DNA from 4 places in the Pseudoalteromonas sp. 13-15 genome. Region 4 is predicted to be linked to each of the others. Evidence: predicted binding sites of a transcription regulator. Region 4 holds the regulator's gene; each other region holds the start of a gene.
What was found. The regulator sigma-54, encoded in region 4, starts transcription at its own class of promoters, with help from an activator protein. The targets are predictions, from matches to a motif close to GTTGGCACGNNNNTNGNNT.
Positions count from the first base shown of each region.

Region 1 (3,870 bases), 920 kb from region 4:
GTATTTTTAACAATAGGTAAAATGGTAACTACCTCTAAAGAAGATAGTTTTTCTATGGTTTGAATATCTTTTAAGTGGCTGTCAAATAAGGTCGCTACAAACACAATTGTGCTACTTGTAAACACACCTAAAATAATACCCACAATAATGGATGCGACTAACGACGTATTAATTGGCTGCGTTGGACTGTAGGCGCGTTCAATGGTTTTTACTTTATCTGGCCCTTCGTACTTAACCAATTTGCCTGTCACTTTGGCCATTTCATAACGGCTTAACATATCTTTATAAAGCGATTGTTTAACATCGTAATCTCGCTCTAGCTTTCTTAACTGCTTTTCTACATCACTGGTTACTAATAGCCTTTCACCAACGAGTTTTACTTGTTGCTCTAGCATGTCGTACTCTTGTTGGTGTTGAGCTACTTCATTTTTGGCCTCTTCTAATTTTAGAATTTGCGAAACCAGAACACTGCTTTCATTGTCTTTACCACTAGGCAGTGTGTTTGCCATTTGCCATAGCTGTTCAATATTGGTGGGGTCTAAGTCTTCTGCGCTCTCTAATAGTGATTGCTGGCGATTACGTATACTTTGTAGCTCTCGTTTTTTTGAAATAACCTTACTGTGTTTTTCGGTATATCGTGTTTTTAAAAAGCTTAACTCTGACTCCGCAACAATAATTTTTTCTTCAATGCGCCCTAAAATTGGGTTTGCTTGGCCCATTTTAGTAGCCAGTGCTTTTAATTTTGCTTGCGCACCCGACAGTACAATTGTTTTTTGTTGTTGATCGCTCAATAATTTATCAAACGTTTGACGGTTACTGTGCAGCACAGCCGGCAAGGTATTGCTGTTTGTTGATTTAAAGGCAGCAAGTGCCTCTTCAGATAATTCAAGCTCATCACGAATGCTGTTCAGCTGCTGATAAAAAAACTGCTCAGAGCTATCAAGCGATGCTCGGGTGGGCGCAAGTAAACGTTCTATAAACTTCTCGACTACTTTTTCAAGCACTAGTTTCATTTTACTTTGCTCATGCCATATAAAATTAACCCGTACCAGCTCATCCCCTACCAACGACAAAGACAATGCCTGAGATAACTCTTGGTGAATTTTTTCTATTTGCGCAGGCGTCGCATTTTCTGGCACTAATTGCGTTTCTTTTGCTACTGCAATAAGTACCTTCCTGCTTATAACGAGTGTACGAAGTGCTGCCATCCGATTAGATAAATCAAATGAAAAAGATAAATCATCAAGATACGGGTTAAGTAATGCCGACTCCTCTATTAAAATAGTGGCATGATTGATATATTTTTTTTGTGCAGTCACTGTGAGCAATATAATGACAAAAGGCACCACTAAAAGTGGGATCACAAATAACTTTGCACGTGTGTATACAGCGTACAAGGTTAAGTAAAGTAATCGTTTTATTTGCTCTCTAACTAACATAATCCCTACCTATCTATTTGCATATTGCTATGCGAAATGTGGCGTTTGTTTGCAAATTAATAATTTAAACTGCAAATATCGCGCTATACATAAGGTGTTGCACAGGGTGCGCCAACTGTTGTGAATTTAATAAAAATAAGCAGTTTATTAGCGGGGATCACGCTTTTGAGACTCAGCTCTCAAAGGCCTAATTAAATGACATGTTAGAGGGTGTTGGTTTAAAAAATCACGCTACACAGCGTGATTTAAAATAAATAAGTCTTGTTGCACTTTTAGCGCTTTTGACTCCCAACTGTGGTTCTTTGCTAATTGTTGTTGCGATAATTTTAGGGTGCTGCGCTCAATGGTGTTTAAACTAACGGCTTCATCAATTTTATTAATAAATTGATCATGCGTTTTGCCAATAAAAATTTCTGTTTGATATTGTTTTACTGCGGGAAAATCGGTAGCAACAATAGGCTTTCCTGCCGCTAAATATTCTTTAAGCTTTAATGGGTCACACGCTCTAATTTGCTCGTTATTAACAAACGGTAAAACAGACACGTTCCAATGTGTAGAAAAACTCGCTAACCGAGCATGCTCAATTGCAGGAATATGCGTTACATTTTTAAATTGCAACAACTGCGCAGTAGGCCCCACAATATCGCCGACAAGCACTAACTGATAACTGGGTCGTTGCGCGACTAACGCAGTGAGTAATGCAATATCTAACCAGGCATTAATACTGCCATAGAAACCAATAATGGGGCCATTTAAGTGGCTTATCTCTGGTGCAATTTCACTTTTAGAGGTGAACAAATCGTAACTAACACCATGGCTTAACATTTTTGTTTTGTGCTTAGGCATTTTGTTCATTAAAAACGCGCTAATGACATAAATTAAATCAGCGTTTTGTATCAAGCTATTTTCACAAGGGGCAACAAGTGACGCATCAACGCCGGCCAATGCACTAAAATCGTCACCGCAGTAATAAATTAATTTATCGTGTTTTTGTTTTGTAATTAAATATTCGGCTGTAGGCACGCTTAACCAGTAAATAACAGGCTCATCATAAATATTTTTAAAGTATTGAGAATACACCCACTTATTAAAACGTTTTACTAATGCGTTGTCATGCCAAGGCAATACGGGGAGCTTATAAACATGCAATGCTTCTGGCGTTTCAATCGTTGCGCTATTTGATTCGCTAAATAATTGTTTTAATTTATTAAATACACGTTTTAAATCGTTTAATTTAAGGCTTGGTTTTCGCATACCAATTGAATTAACCCAATGTACTTCATGATGTTTAGCCAGTTCAGCAAATAGGTGCTGTGTGCTACTGGGGTGGCTTGCCCAATCCTCTGCAAAAACAACAAATCTCATATTATGATTCCTTTATGTATTTAACTACTTTTGCTGGATTGCCCGCAGCAATACTAAAGGCGGGTATGTTTTTAGTTACAACACTACCTGCGCCAATAATCGCCCCTTCACCTATGGTAACGCCTCCAAGCACGGTCACTCCGGTGCCAAGCCATGCCCCGCGCTTTATAATAATGTCGCCAATTTGGTTTTCATCATCACTTTGCCCCTGGGCTCTTCGTTCACAATCAACCGGGTGTCCAGGAAAACCCGCTAAAAATACACGCCCTGCTAACCTAACGTCGTCTTCAAGGGTTATGGTACGTCCTACCGAAAACGCATTTTGCCAACCAATATCCACATTGTTACCAATGGTTAGAGTGGGTGTTGTTTGCCCTCCTACCCGCCCGCAAAAGGTAGAAATACCCGACATTCTCACGCTGTCTTTACACACAACCTTAAGCTCACCCAGCACTTGCGGCATACCTGAATATAAATAAAGCTGCTTTTTACTGCCTTTAATTTGGCTTTTGAAAAGGGGCGTAAAATAAGTGATACGTAAAAATTCGTGTATAAATTGTTTTAAAAATTGATGAACAAAATAAAGCGATGAATGAAAAAACGGGATAACAATCATTTGTGGATTGCGAATCGTTTTTGCAAATTGAAAAAGTGATTTTGCAAAAGGATGAGGGCTACATTTAAGCCAATGTTTAACGTGTATGATCATAGTTTTATTCCTTATTGCTCTCAACAGTGATTTTTTCGAGTGCGATTGTTAGCGCTAAAATAATGTAAAGCGGCCAAGTAAAAGCTTGTGTTAGGAAAGTACCTGCAACCATAAAGCCTATTAAACCTGCTTTTAATGCATTTGCATTCACTGCAACTTGGTCGTTAGGGTTAAGTGCATTGATGCAATACACGCGTGATAAGCTGCGATATATACTGGCAATTAATAATACAAATATACCTATACCTACAAAGCCTGTTTCGCCTAATACCTGAAACCATGTACTGTGTACTGCATGATTCTTGCCATCCCAATGCGGACTGTAAAAATAATAATTTACGTAAAAGTTATCGACTC
Region 1 covers NZ_CP019162.1:577,083-580,952, reverse strand. Annotated here, with positions in the region: gene ATS72_RS02770 (GumC family protein) at 1-1,439, opposite strand, end outside; gene ATS72_RS02765 (glycosyltransferase) at 1,671-2,804, opposite strand; gene ATS72_RS02760 (acyltransferase) at 2,806-3,513, opposite strand; gene ATS72_RS02755 (O-antigen ligase family protein) at 3,518-3,870, opposite strand, start outside.
Region 1: the regulator sigma-54 is predicted to act here: its motif matches at 1,537-1,555, upstream of ATS72_RS02770 (GumC family protein).

Region 2 (3,870 bases), 400 kb from region 4:
TCAAAGTCTTTGTTTAGCATATCCAACGTGCTATCGCCAATGTCTACCCCTGCACTTAACGCATCTTCGTCATATTCTTCAAGTGTATCGTCTGGGTAAATTAAGCGTTTAAGCATCGGTTTAACTACCGCCATTATGAGTACAATAATAACTAATGCGCCCAGTACCAAGCGGATTATTTTCATAAACCAATCCTGCTCCCAAAGCGGCACGCTAATATCAAAATCAGTTGCTTCGCGAACAAACGGAACCGTTACCACTTCAAGTGCATCACCACGCTGCATGTCAAAACCAACGCCACCTTGTAATAAACGACGAATATTTGACAGCTCTTCCACTGAGCGCGGTGTCATTGTGGTTTCACCGTTTTCACCTACTTTTGGAATGTAGTCAACGGCCACCGACACGCTTATTCTGCGTATCACACCTGTTTGCTGACGCTTATGTGAGATAGTTGTATCTAACTCATAGTTACGCGTCGCTTCTTTATGCGTTCTTGATGGTGAAGTTGCACTACCTGCTCCACCTTGTCCTGCTACTTCAGGGATATTAGAGTTTACTGGAGGCTGATTCGTCAGTGCACCAGGTATACCTACTGCTAGACCACCTATATTATTTTCTTCGAATGTGGTTTCGCTTCTTACTGCTGGTAAATCTGGGTTGTAGCGTTTTTGCGTCTCCTCAACAGCACTAAAGTCCATACTTAAATCAACTTGTGCAGTGTAGTTTGCAAGCCCTACTACAGGTATTAAAATACTGTCTATTTTTTCAAGATATTCTTGTTCACGCTTGCGCTCTATGTCGTACTCTTTGCGTGAACGGGCAGCAAGCGATGTTTGCGAGCCTGAATTTAGTAAGCGACCATTTTGATCCGTTACTGTTACACGAGCCGGCTCTAAACCTTGTACAGCCGATGCAACCATATCAACCACTGAGTCGACCTCTTCGCTATCTAGCGAACGCCCACGCTTAAGAGTAAGTACAACAGTTGCTGAAGGCTTTTTCTCTCTGCGCGCAAATACATTTTCTTTTGGAATGGCAAGCAATACACGTGCACGCGTAATATTATTGAGCTCTTCAATTGTGCGCGCTAACTGTTGTTCTCGGCCATGCTTTAAGCGTTCACGCTCTAAACGCTGACTTACACCAAACCCCATGTCTTGCATAATAATATCTGAACCCGATGTAGGGCCTTGCTCTAGCCCTTCACGAGTCATTAAAAGTTTAATATTTTGATACTCAGTTTCAGGGACGAGCACTACATTTCCATCTACTTGGTATTCAATTTTTTGTGCATCTAAAAAGTCGAGCGTTTCAATAAGCTCTTCTGTCTGCATTTTACCAAGCGGGCGCATATCTGGCTGACGCGCCCAAATAATAATAAATATAGCAATCGCTAAACAAATGCCTAAAGCAATAACTAAAGTTACTTGGCGCAATAAATCAACGCCATTTAGCGAACTTAAGTAGCCTGATTTCTGTTCTTGTTGATCGTCGCTATCGCTTTGGTCCATTTCACCAGTAGCAAGAGCCAGATCGGTTGATTGATTAGATTGCGCCACAATAATTCTCCACTACCTAGTTAAACAGGCATGTTCATGATTTCTTTGTAAGCTTCGACAAGTTTATTACGAACCTGCACTGTCGCTTCAAATGCAACTGACGACTTTTGAGAAGCAATCATTGCTTCAGCCAAAGACACGCTTCTGTCGCCTGTTTCTACCGCCACTACTTTTTGTTTAGCATCTTGCTGCAAACCGTGCACAGTATTAATTGCATCCGATAGCATATCGCCAAATTGAGCGGTTGATGAGGCTTGTGTTTTTACTGGCAGTCTTTCGATTTGATTATTACGGCCAGCCTCTAAAGCCATTGATTGCATTTCTTGAAATACAGCGCTGTTTTGAATTTTCATAATTTGTCTCTGACAATGCAGTTAACTCTTAACATGAATAAAGCACAAAGCATGCCAAAAAATTAAATTAATAATTTCAATGAGTTGGAAGAAATTTGACAAGTCAGAGTTTTGACAGCCCTAAATTCAAAGGGTAAATTTAGGGCTAAAAATGATGTTATGCGGGGAGTGAAATACCTAAATCGCGCATCTGCGCTAGTTTGTAACGTAAAGTCCGAGGGCTTATACCTAGCGTTTCAGCGACATCTTTTCGCTTACCTTGGCATCTTGCTAACGTTTCTAAAATAATGCGATGCTCTTTATCTTTTAGCTCATCCTTATAACTTCCCGTATCAACAGCCAATAAGTCTTGTTTTGTTGGCTCGGCTGGAGATGACTGTTCGTCATAATACGCTGAACTCATAGCGCCTTGGTCAATATCTCTATTAGTAGCATTTACTTGCTGCTGACTAGTATTTTGCGCGCTGACAGATGCAGGCTCCATTACAAAATCTGTCGCCGCTATGTTTTCAATGAAAATTGCATGCTCGTTTAGAGTATCCCCAGTCCTAAGTATTAACGCACGTTGTATTACGTTATCAAGCTCACGCACATTACCAGGCCAAGAATGAGCAAGTAATTTTTTCTCTGCGGCACTATCAAGATAAGCCATAGGCTCTTTACTTTTGTTTAAGTGGCGCTCAATTAAATGCTTAGCCAATACAAGGATATCTCCAGGTCGCTGACAAAGTGGTCGCCACATCAAAGGAAACACATTAAGCCTGTAGTATAAATCTTCTCTAAATTGGTTTTCGGTAACCGCTTCTTTCAAATCGCGGTTACTTGTTGCAAGTATACGTACGTCTAACTGGATTGTTTTTCTTCCACCTAAGCGCTCTACTTCGCGCTCTTGCAACACACGAAGTAGTTTAGCTTGCAGCCCTAAATCCATTTCTGTTATTTCGTCGAGCAATATAGTACCGCCTTGCGCTTGCTCAAACTTACCAGGACACGCTTGAATTGCGCCTGTAAACGCACCCTTTTCATAACCAAATAAGGTTGCTTCAAGCATATTTTCAGGAATTGCTGCACAGTTAATCGCAACAAACGGCGCATCGCATCGGTTCGATTTATCATGAATATACCGTGCAAGCACTTCCTTACCTGAACCACTTGGGCCTAGCACCATAACGCTCGCATCAGAGCGGGCAACTTTACTTGCTAACTCTAAAAGTTGAATACTGCTTGGATCGGCAACAATGGGTCCGTCGGTCTCCTTTGCTTTTTCAGGTAAGTATCGACTTACCATATTGAGTAAAACTTCAGGTGCAAACGGCTTTGCCATGTAATCAATAGCGCCCAAGCGCATCGCTTCAACAGCATCGTCAATGGTAGCGTACGCCGTCATCATTAAAACAGGCAATTCAGGGTGGTTAAGCTTAATACTGCGTAGTAAATCAAGCCCACTCATAGTGCCCATTTGTACATCACTCACCACCAGCGAAAATTGCTCTTTTTTCAGCAATAGCATGGCTTGCTCTGCACAATTAGCCGCAATACATTCAATCCCCGACATTTCGAGTGTGTCAATTAAGGCTTCGCGAAGCCCTGCATCATCTTCGACAACTAAAATAGTGTTACTCATAATGATTCCTCTAATTTAGATTCGGTGCGAATAGGTAAAAGCAAACTAAAGCATGCTCCACCGCCTTTATTATTAGTCACGTCAACACGCCCCTGATGAGCGTTTGCAACCGAACTCACAACAGCAAGCCCTAACCCTGTGCCTTGGCTTTTAGTGGTATAAAAGGGTTCAAATATTTTTTCTGCTTGAGTTAAATCAATACCTGGACCGTTATCAGATACACTGATACGAACAAAATCTGGATTTTGCTCGTCAGTCGCAGCACTTAATTTTACTTCAGCGCCAGCACCAATGACTTGAATACTGTTATGGATTAAATTTTGAATTGCGC
Region 2 covers NZ_CP019162.1:53,443-57,312, reverse strand. Annotated here, with positions in the region: gene fliF (flagellar basal-body MS-ring/collar protein FliF) at 1-1,562, opposite strand, end outside; gene fliE (flagellar hook-basal body complex protein FliE) at 1,583-1,915, opposite strand; gene ATS72_RS00295 (sigma-54-dependent transcriptional regulator) at 2,073-3,539, opposite strand; gene ATS72_RS00290 (sensor histidine kinase) at 3,536-3,870, opposite strand, start outside.
Region 2: the regulator sigma-54 is predicted to act here: its motif matches at 1,956-1,974, upstream of fliE (flagellar hook-basal body complex protein FliE).

Region 3 (3,870 bases), 930 kb from region 4:
CTTGCTGTTAAGTTGTGCGCCTTGACCTTTAGATGCAGTGAAAAGCTCACCACGAATCGGATCATAAATAACGGCTTGGTCTAAACGACCTTTAACTTTAAGTGCAATAGAGATTGCGTAATGTGGAATACCTTTGATGAAGTTTGTTGTTCCATCGATAGGATCTACAATCCATTGGTAATCATCATCCTTGCCTTTGTGTTCACCTAGTTCTTCGCCCACAACAGAGTGAGTAGGGTAAGACTGTAAAATAGTGTCACGGATTACGGCTTCGGCTTCTTTATCAATATTAGTTACTAAGTCGTTAGCGCCTTTTTGTTGCACTTCAACTTTTGATAAATCTTCGCCAGCGCGAAGTAAAATTTTGCCTGCGTTACGCGCAGCGCGAACCGCAATGTTTAACATTGGATGCATGGAGTTACCTTTGGGTTGTAAAAGAACGTTTGTATTTTCAGCCGGCGTATTTTAGCGACTTTTGACATAAAGTAAACAATAAACCCTAAATACTTGTGGGTGTTTTTTGTACAGCCTTGAAAGTGTTGCACATTTAATTAAAACAAAAGTGTATTTTTAATGACCCACTAAAAATTTAAAAAAAGCGCTTTACCTAAAGTTAACTTGAGGTTTTATTGTGTGTTTAAATTAACTCACAAGGAAACAGTATGTATTTAGAACACGTAAATTTAGTTGTTAAAAACATTGATACCATGATTCGCTTTTACCAAGCCATTTTTCCCCACTGGGTAATACGAAGTGAAGGGCGGGGTGAATGGTATGGAAAACCAAGGCGTTGGGTCCACTTTGGTGACGACACGCAATACATAGCAATGAGCGATCATGGTGAGGGTGAAAATAGATCGCTTTCAGGGCATCAAGTTGGGTTTGCTCACTTTGCTTACGTGACGGCTAATTTAGAAAATACGGTGTCTCGTTTAAATAAAGCGGGTTTTTCAGTTCATAAGCAAGGCAATGAAAACCCATTTAGAAAAAATATCTACTTCAGAGACCCATCGGGCTTTGAAGTTGAGTTTATAGAGTACTTGTCGGATATACCTGCAGAACGAAATAATGATCTTTAAGCCCACCACTATATGGCTGCCAAAAGCAGCCATATTAAAGCAAATACAGTTGCACTTATTTACTGCTGACCCCTAGCTGTGACCTTAAATCGTTTGCAAAGCTCATGAACTTTTCTTTTATGGTACGTTTTATCTTTACTTCAACCGACCCTAGTATCGCTTTGCCTTCAATATGAATGGTAGGACCTTGACGCTTATTTAACGTTACTGATTTGTTTTCTAGCGTGCTTAAAATACAAAACATTTTGGACACAACATTAACATGCTCGGGTACGTAAATTTCGTCGCTACCAAAAATACAATTAACATGAATTGTCACGTTTTGATGCGTAAAGATAGCGTCGGTGAAATCAAGCACCACAGAGCCCATATAATTATTTAGGTAAATATTTTTAGGAACCACCCATTGTCCGCTTCGCTCGTTTGAACCCAAAATACTGCGCAGTGTAATGTCGTCATCGCTATTTTGTTGAGCACTGTAATTAGGCGTAAACTGCGATTGCTTTTCAGCTTTGTATTGCTTGTCGGTATTAAGTGTTAAGTCTTCTACTAACGTAAGCAGCACAGAATTGTCTTTTGCATCCATTGCTTTGTCTAATCGTCTTTCAAATGCCTCAACCGATATAACGCCATGGCTATAGTTATAAATTAACTGATCAATCACTTGTTCGCGTACTTGCTCTATTGGGCGGTCTTCAACTTTTACAGACATGGGGCATTCCTTAATTGTATTTGCAATTAGTTAACTAGTTAGCAAACCGTATACCAAAGTTAATTTTGTTTATTATCAACATTTTAACTTTCAAGGGCTTTTTATTTAGTTGTTATATTAACGATACATTAACCAAAATAGCAATAATCTAGTAATTTTCACACTTTGAGAAAGTTTTACTCACTTGCCTGTAAATAGGGGAAATGCGTTAAACCTATAAGAGTCTATTTTTTTCGTTAAGTTTATGATTTTGAATGGTAAATAAAGTTGGCTTGATGTTCGCATTAGTTAAAGTGTCTTTAATCAAAAGGAGAAAGATTATGAAAACATTTAACAAATCTATTATCGCCGCGTTAGTTCTTGGTACAACAGCAATGGGTGCACAAGCAAACAGCTGGGAAAACGAAAGTAAAGATGCTTGGATTGATGGCAAGGCAGAAACTGTGCTTCTTATGAACACAGACCTAAACAACTTTGACATAAACACTGATGTAACAAATGGCAAGGTAGTACTTACAGGTAAAGTTGATAGCGAAGTAGAGAAAGAGCTAGCAGAAGAGCTTGTACTTAGTCTAGATGGCGTCATGGACGTTGAAAACAGCCTAACCGTTGTTAAAAACATGAGCGCTAAACACACAGATTCTAAAATGATGGATGATGATAACGACCTGACGGACGCTAAAATCACCACCGTTATTACAACACGTTTCCTATTTGATTCTGAAGTAGGTGGAACCGATATTGATGTAGATACCGATAATGGTGTTGTTACATTAAACGGCTCAGTTGAATCATCAGCGGAAAAGCAATTAGCAATCGAAATTGCAAAAAATGCTGAAGACGTACGTGATGTGGTAGATAACTTATCTATCGTAGCTGAATAACGTTATACTCAAAGCCCAGCATTGCTGGGCTTTTTGTTTTTAACTGTTTGAAGGAGCTAAATAATGGATATCATTCGCATAATACTGTCTGTTTTGCTACCACCACTAGGTGTTTTTTTACAAGTGGGCTTAGGTATGCATTTTTGGATTAATATTTTATTAACGCTATTGGGTTACTTCCCTGGGTTAATACATGCAATTTATATTATTGCTAAAAAATAATGCGCAGCTGAGCTATGTTTGCGGCAGTTGTAAGTAAATATTGCTCAGCGCATTCTATTAATAAATATTATTTTTAATCATTTTTACTTTATTATCCTAAAACTCCCCAAATTTACCCATTCACACTCTTTAAAAGATTACAATTTAAGCAGTTAGCTTATTGATTGTTAAAATAAAGGTTTTTGGTAGTGACAAGCCCTAAAAAAGTTTTTATACTGCAACCCGCTTTAGTCGCTCTGTGGCTGAACGCTTCAAAAATTAACTGCCTTGCAGTTATATAAAGTTGGCCCCTTAGCTCAGTTGGTTAGAGCACACGACTCATAATCGTTAGGTCCCCAGTTCGAGTCTGGGAGGGGCCACCACTTTCCAAGTAGATCCCTATTAAATTTTTACGCACTTAAAATCCAAAGCTCTACATTATTATTCTTTATTGTTGATATATTGATTTTTAATTAATCTATAAAATTTCTAATTGCAATCAAATATATAGCTGTGTATTTTATTGGGTACAAAAATATGTTGTTAAAATATATCTAAAAGGAAGTACCATGAAAATGAATAAAGTCGCACTCTTATTATTAAGCTCAGTTTTTGTCACCCCTGCTGCATTTGCAGAAACACCTAACTTTAATTATGTGTCTGGCGGTTATTTAAATGCAGATCTTGATGGCGATGATTTAAACGGTTGGACGCTTGATGGTAGTAAATTACTAGGCGATAACTTTTTTGTGTCTGGTCAATATAAGACTGTAGGCGACTCAGAAGATGGTTTGGATGTAGATCTAAATTGGTTGAGCGCAGGCGTGGGCTACCGTACTGCAATTAGTGAAAGCACTGACTTTTATGGTTTAGTAACGTACGAAAACATTGAAACTGAAGTATCGTTCAGCGGTACTGATTTGTCGGATGATGAAAATGGCTATGGATTATCTGTTGGTGTTAGATCAATGCTAACTGATAGCATCGAAATTGA
Region 3 covers NZ_CP019162.1:2,084,594-2,088,463, reverse strand. Annotated here, with positions in the region: gene suhB (inositol-1-monophosphatase) at 1-414, opposite strand, end outside; gene ATS72_RS09730 (VOC family protein) at 663-1,079, shown strand; gene ATS72_RS09725 (LiaF domain-containing protein) at 1,135-1,791, opposite strand; gene ATS72_RS09720 (BON domain-containing protein) at 2,112-2,675, shown strand; gene ATS72_RS09715 (YqaE/Pmp3 family membrane protein) at 2,739-2,897, shown strand; tRNA gene ATS72_RS09710 (tRNA-Ile) at 3,183-3,259, shown strand; gene ATS72_RS09705 (porin family protein) at 3,446-3,870, shown strand, end outside.
Region 3: the regulator sigma-54 is predicted to act here: its motif matches at 2,058-2,076, upstream of ATS72_RS09720 (BON domain-containing protein).

Region 4 (3,870 bases):
TTTCAGAAAAGCGCTTAATAAGAGTTTGATCTTCACTGTCTAAGTAGAACAGCGTTGGTTTTGTAAAACCCGGTAAGTATTCGATTATGTGATTAAATTCATCTTGCTCTTTTGGTAAATTTCGCACATCTATACTAACGGCAATTTTATCGTAGTTATCAGAAACGCTTCTTACCAAAGAAGGTAATAAATTTACTGGGATGTTATCTACGCAATAATAACCTAGATCTTCAACAACGCGTAAAGCAACCGACTTACCAGAACCAGAACGGCCACTTATGATAATCAACTCCATTAATCACCCTTTAAATTTGTTACGATTGGTCAACAATAATTTGATACAACTCAGCATCCGATTTAGCACAGCGAAGCTGCTTACAAAATTCTTTATTTTTTAGTTTATCAGCTATCGTTGCTAGCGTCTTTAAATGCTGTTGGTTATCGCCTTCAGGTACGATGAGTGCAACAAAAATATCAACAGGGCGGTTGTCTATAGCATCAAAATTAATCGGTGTTTCACTTACTAACACCAATGCTAAAGGTTCTTGTGCGCCGCTCATTCGGCCATGTGGAATAGCAATACCTCTTCCTATCCCTGTGCTGCCTAGCTTTTCGCGGGTTAATAAAGCGCCCAAAATATCCTGTTGAGATAAATACGGTAATTTATCGTGAGCCAGCTCGCTAATAAACTCTAAAATTCTTTTTTTACTATTAAAAAGGACCGCAGCTTTACTGCAGTCCTCGCATATAAGTGAACTTAATTTCATCATATTAGTGTCGAGCAAGCTTCTCTTTGTGTTTAATTACTTGACGGTCAAGCTTGTCAATCAATGAATCAATAGCTGCATACATATCTTGATGTTCAGTGGATGCGAATAATTCAGCACCACTTACATGAATAGTTGCTTCTGCTTTTTGATTTAATTTTTCTATATCAAGAATGACATGAACATTATTAATATGATCAGAGTGCCTTTCTAGCTTCGCAAATTTGGTATTTATATAGTCTCTTAATGAATCAGTTAGTTCTACATGACGACCAGTTAAATTTAGTTGCATAAGCATTACCCTCTTTGTTTAGCGTCTTAGATCAGGCTCTTTCGCTGATTTGACGGTGGAATAGCAAGAGATTCGCGATATTTTGCGATTGTACGTCTCGCTACTTTAATTCCTTGCTCAGCCAATATATCCGCAATTTTGCTATCACTCAATGGTTTTGCTGAGTTTTCTGCTGCGATTAATTTTTTAATAAGTGCACGTATTGCCGTAGATGAACATTCTCCACCATTTTCGGTACTTACGTGGCTTGAGAAAAAGTATTTAAGCTCAAATATTCCACGCGGTGTGTGCATATACTTTTGCGTAGTTACGCGCGAAATTGTTGATTCGTGCATTTCTACCATTTCGGCAACATCATTTAAAACCATCGGTTTCATGGCTTCTGGCCCGTGTTCAAAAAAGCCCTGTTGTTGTTTAACAATACAGTTAGTTACTTTTAAAAGTGTATCATTTCTACTTTCTAAGCTTTTTATAAACCATTTAGCTTCTTGTAAATGTGAGCGAATAAATTGACTGTCGCCGCTTGATTTAACTGTACGCGACATCGCTGCATATTGGCTGTTTACACGAATTTTTGGCATGCTGTCTGGGTTTAACTCTACAATCCAGCGGCCTTTAATTTTTTTAACTGACACATCAGGTATTACATACTCAGACTCTTCTCGTACTATTGTGTCTGCAGGCTTAGGGTTAAGCGTATGAATAAGTGTCATTACTTCTTTAAGCTCATCTTCTTTGAGCTTCGTTTTTTTCATTAATGTACGGTAGTCACGAGCAGCTAACAAATCAATGTGCTCGGTTAAAATCATTTTTGTTTCATCAATAAAAGGCGTGCCTTTATCAAATTGATTTAACTGAATACACAAACACTCTTGTAAGCTACGTGCCGCAATACCCACTGGGTCAAATAGCTGAATGCGCTTTAATACAGCTTCTATTTCGTCAAGTTCAACCTCAACGTCATCGTCGTTATCTTGATTAAAGCTCTCTAAAATCTCTTCGCAACTGAGTGTCAGTATGCCTGAATCATCCACCGCTTCTACAATAGCAATAGCAATGGCTTCATCTGTAGGGCTAAATGGCGTTAATTGTAATTGCCACATTAAGTATTCGTGAAGCGTTTCAGTTGATGCGCCCTGATATATAGACTCATCTTCAGGCATTGGTCCTGAAGATGATGCAGGGGCTGCACTCATGTACTCATCCCAGCTAACGTCCATTGCCATGTCGTCACTTACGGTATCTTTAGCAAGCGCTTCACCACTGTCTTGTTCATACTCGCTAGGGGCTTCATCTGCAGATACGGTTACTGTAACTTCATCGTTATCTGCTTTTTGCTCATTTTTGCCCGCAAGGTCATCGGCGTAGTCTTGCTCCTCAACCTCAAGTAATGGGTTGCTGTCGAGCGCTTCTTGTATTTCTTGCTGAAGATCCAATGTGCTTAATTGCAGCAAGCGAATAGCTTGTTGCAACTGAGGTGTCATTGTAAGTTGCTGGCCCATGCGCAGCTGTAGTGATTGCCTCATGTATCTCTAACAATCCTTTTAAGTTGTTATAATTAATACTAGCAGATGCTTATAAATAAGGCGTAAATGTTACAGCCTAAATTGCTCGCCTAAATATACATCGCGTACAGTTTTATCATTTAATACGTGTTCAGGGGTACCAGAAGCAATCAGTTCCCCATGAGAAACAATGTAGGCTTTTTCACAAACATCAAGGGTTTCTCTCACATTGTGGTCTGTTATTAATACGCCAATACCACGGTTTTTCAGGTGTTCAATAATCTTTTTAATATCTAATACTGAGATAGGGTCAACACCGGCAAAAGGTTCGTCTAACAAAATAAACTTTGGATCTGCAGCTAAAGCACGTGCAATCTCCACTCGGCGACGTTCTCCGCCCGATAATGCCATGCCTTTGCTGTCGCGAATGTGTTGAATGCTAAATTCATCTAATAGATTATTCAATGTATCTTCTCTGGCTTGTTTAGTGAGCTCCTTTCGAGTTTCTAAAATAGACATTAAGTTTTGATACACTGTTAATTTTCTGAATATAGACGACTCTTGTGGTAAGTAGCCAATGCCTAATCTAGCACGACTGTGCATAGGTAAAAGCGTAATATCGTTATCATCGATAGATATTTTGCCTTTGTCGCTAGGGACTAAGCCTACAATCATGTAAAAGGTTGTTGTTTTACCTGCGCCGTTTGGCCCAAGCAAGCCTACAATACTGCCAGCTTTAACTTCTAAGCCCACATTTTTTACAACTTCACGGCCTTTGTAGCTTTTGGCTAGTAGCTCTGCTTTTAATGTGCTCATGGTTGGCCTTTGTCATTTTTTTTAGGCTCCACAGGCACTAAGATAGTGTGTACACGGTCAGTTGAGCTTTCATCTTTTTCGGCGCTAATAAGCTGCTGTTCTATATCGTAGGTAATGCTTTTAGCATTCATTTTTTGCCCAGCTTGAGATATCTCTGCATCTCCAATTAATGTTAAAAAACGCGTTGAAACATCGTACCTAACTTCATTAGCGCTGGCGCTCATTATTGTGCCGTCGGCTTGTTTTTCTTCAAAATATGCAGGCGTACCTGTGGCAATTAACAATTGCTTGTTGTCGCCTAGCTCATCGCGCTTGTGAACCTCAAGGCGGTCTGCGGTAATTTTTCTGTCGCCATGAATAATTTCAACATTTTTTTCGAAGATACCTACGTTTTCTTTTAGTTGACCCTCTTGTTTATCCGCACTAATCGAAATTTGATTTGCAGAAATTGGCGCTGTTGTTTCAGCGGCATTAGTACCTAATGCAAGTA
Region 4 covers NZ_CP019162.1:3,017,041-3,020,910, forward strand. Annotated here, with positions in the region: gene rapZ (RNase adapter RapZ) at 1-295, opposite strand, end outside; gene ptsN (PTS IIA-like nitrogen regulatory protein PtsN) at 315-767, opposite strand; gene hpf (ribosome hibernation promoting factor) at 772-1,059, opposite strand; gene ATS72_RS13970 (RNA polymerase factor sigma-54) at 1,086-2,585, opposite strand; gene lptB (LPS export ABC transporter ATP-binding protein) at 2,655-3,380, opposite strand; gene lptA (lipopolysaccharide transport periplasmic protein LptA) at 3,377-3,870, opposite strand, start outside.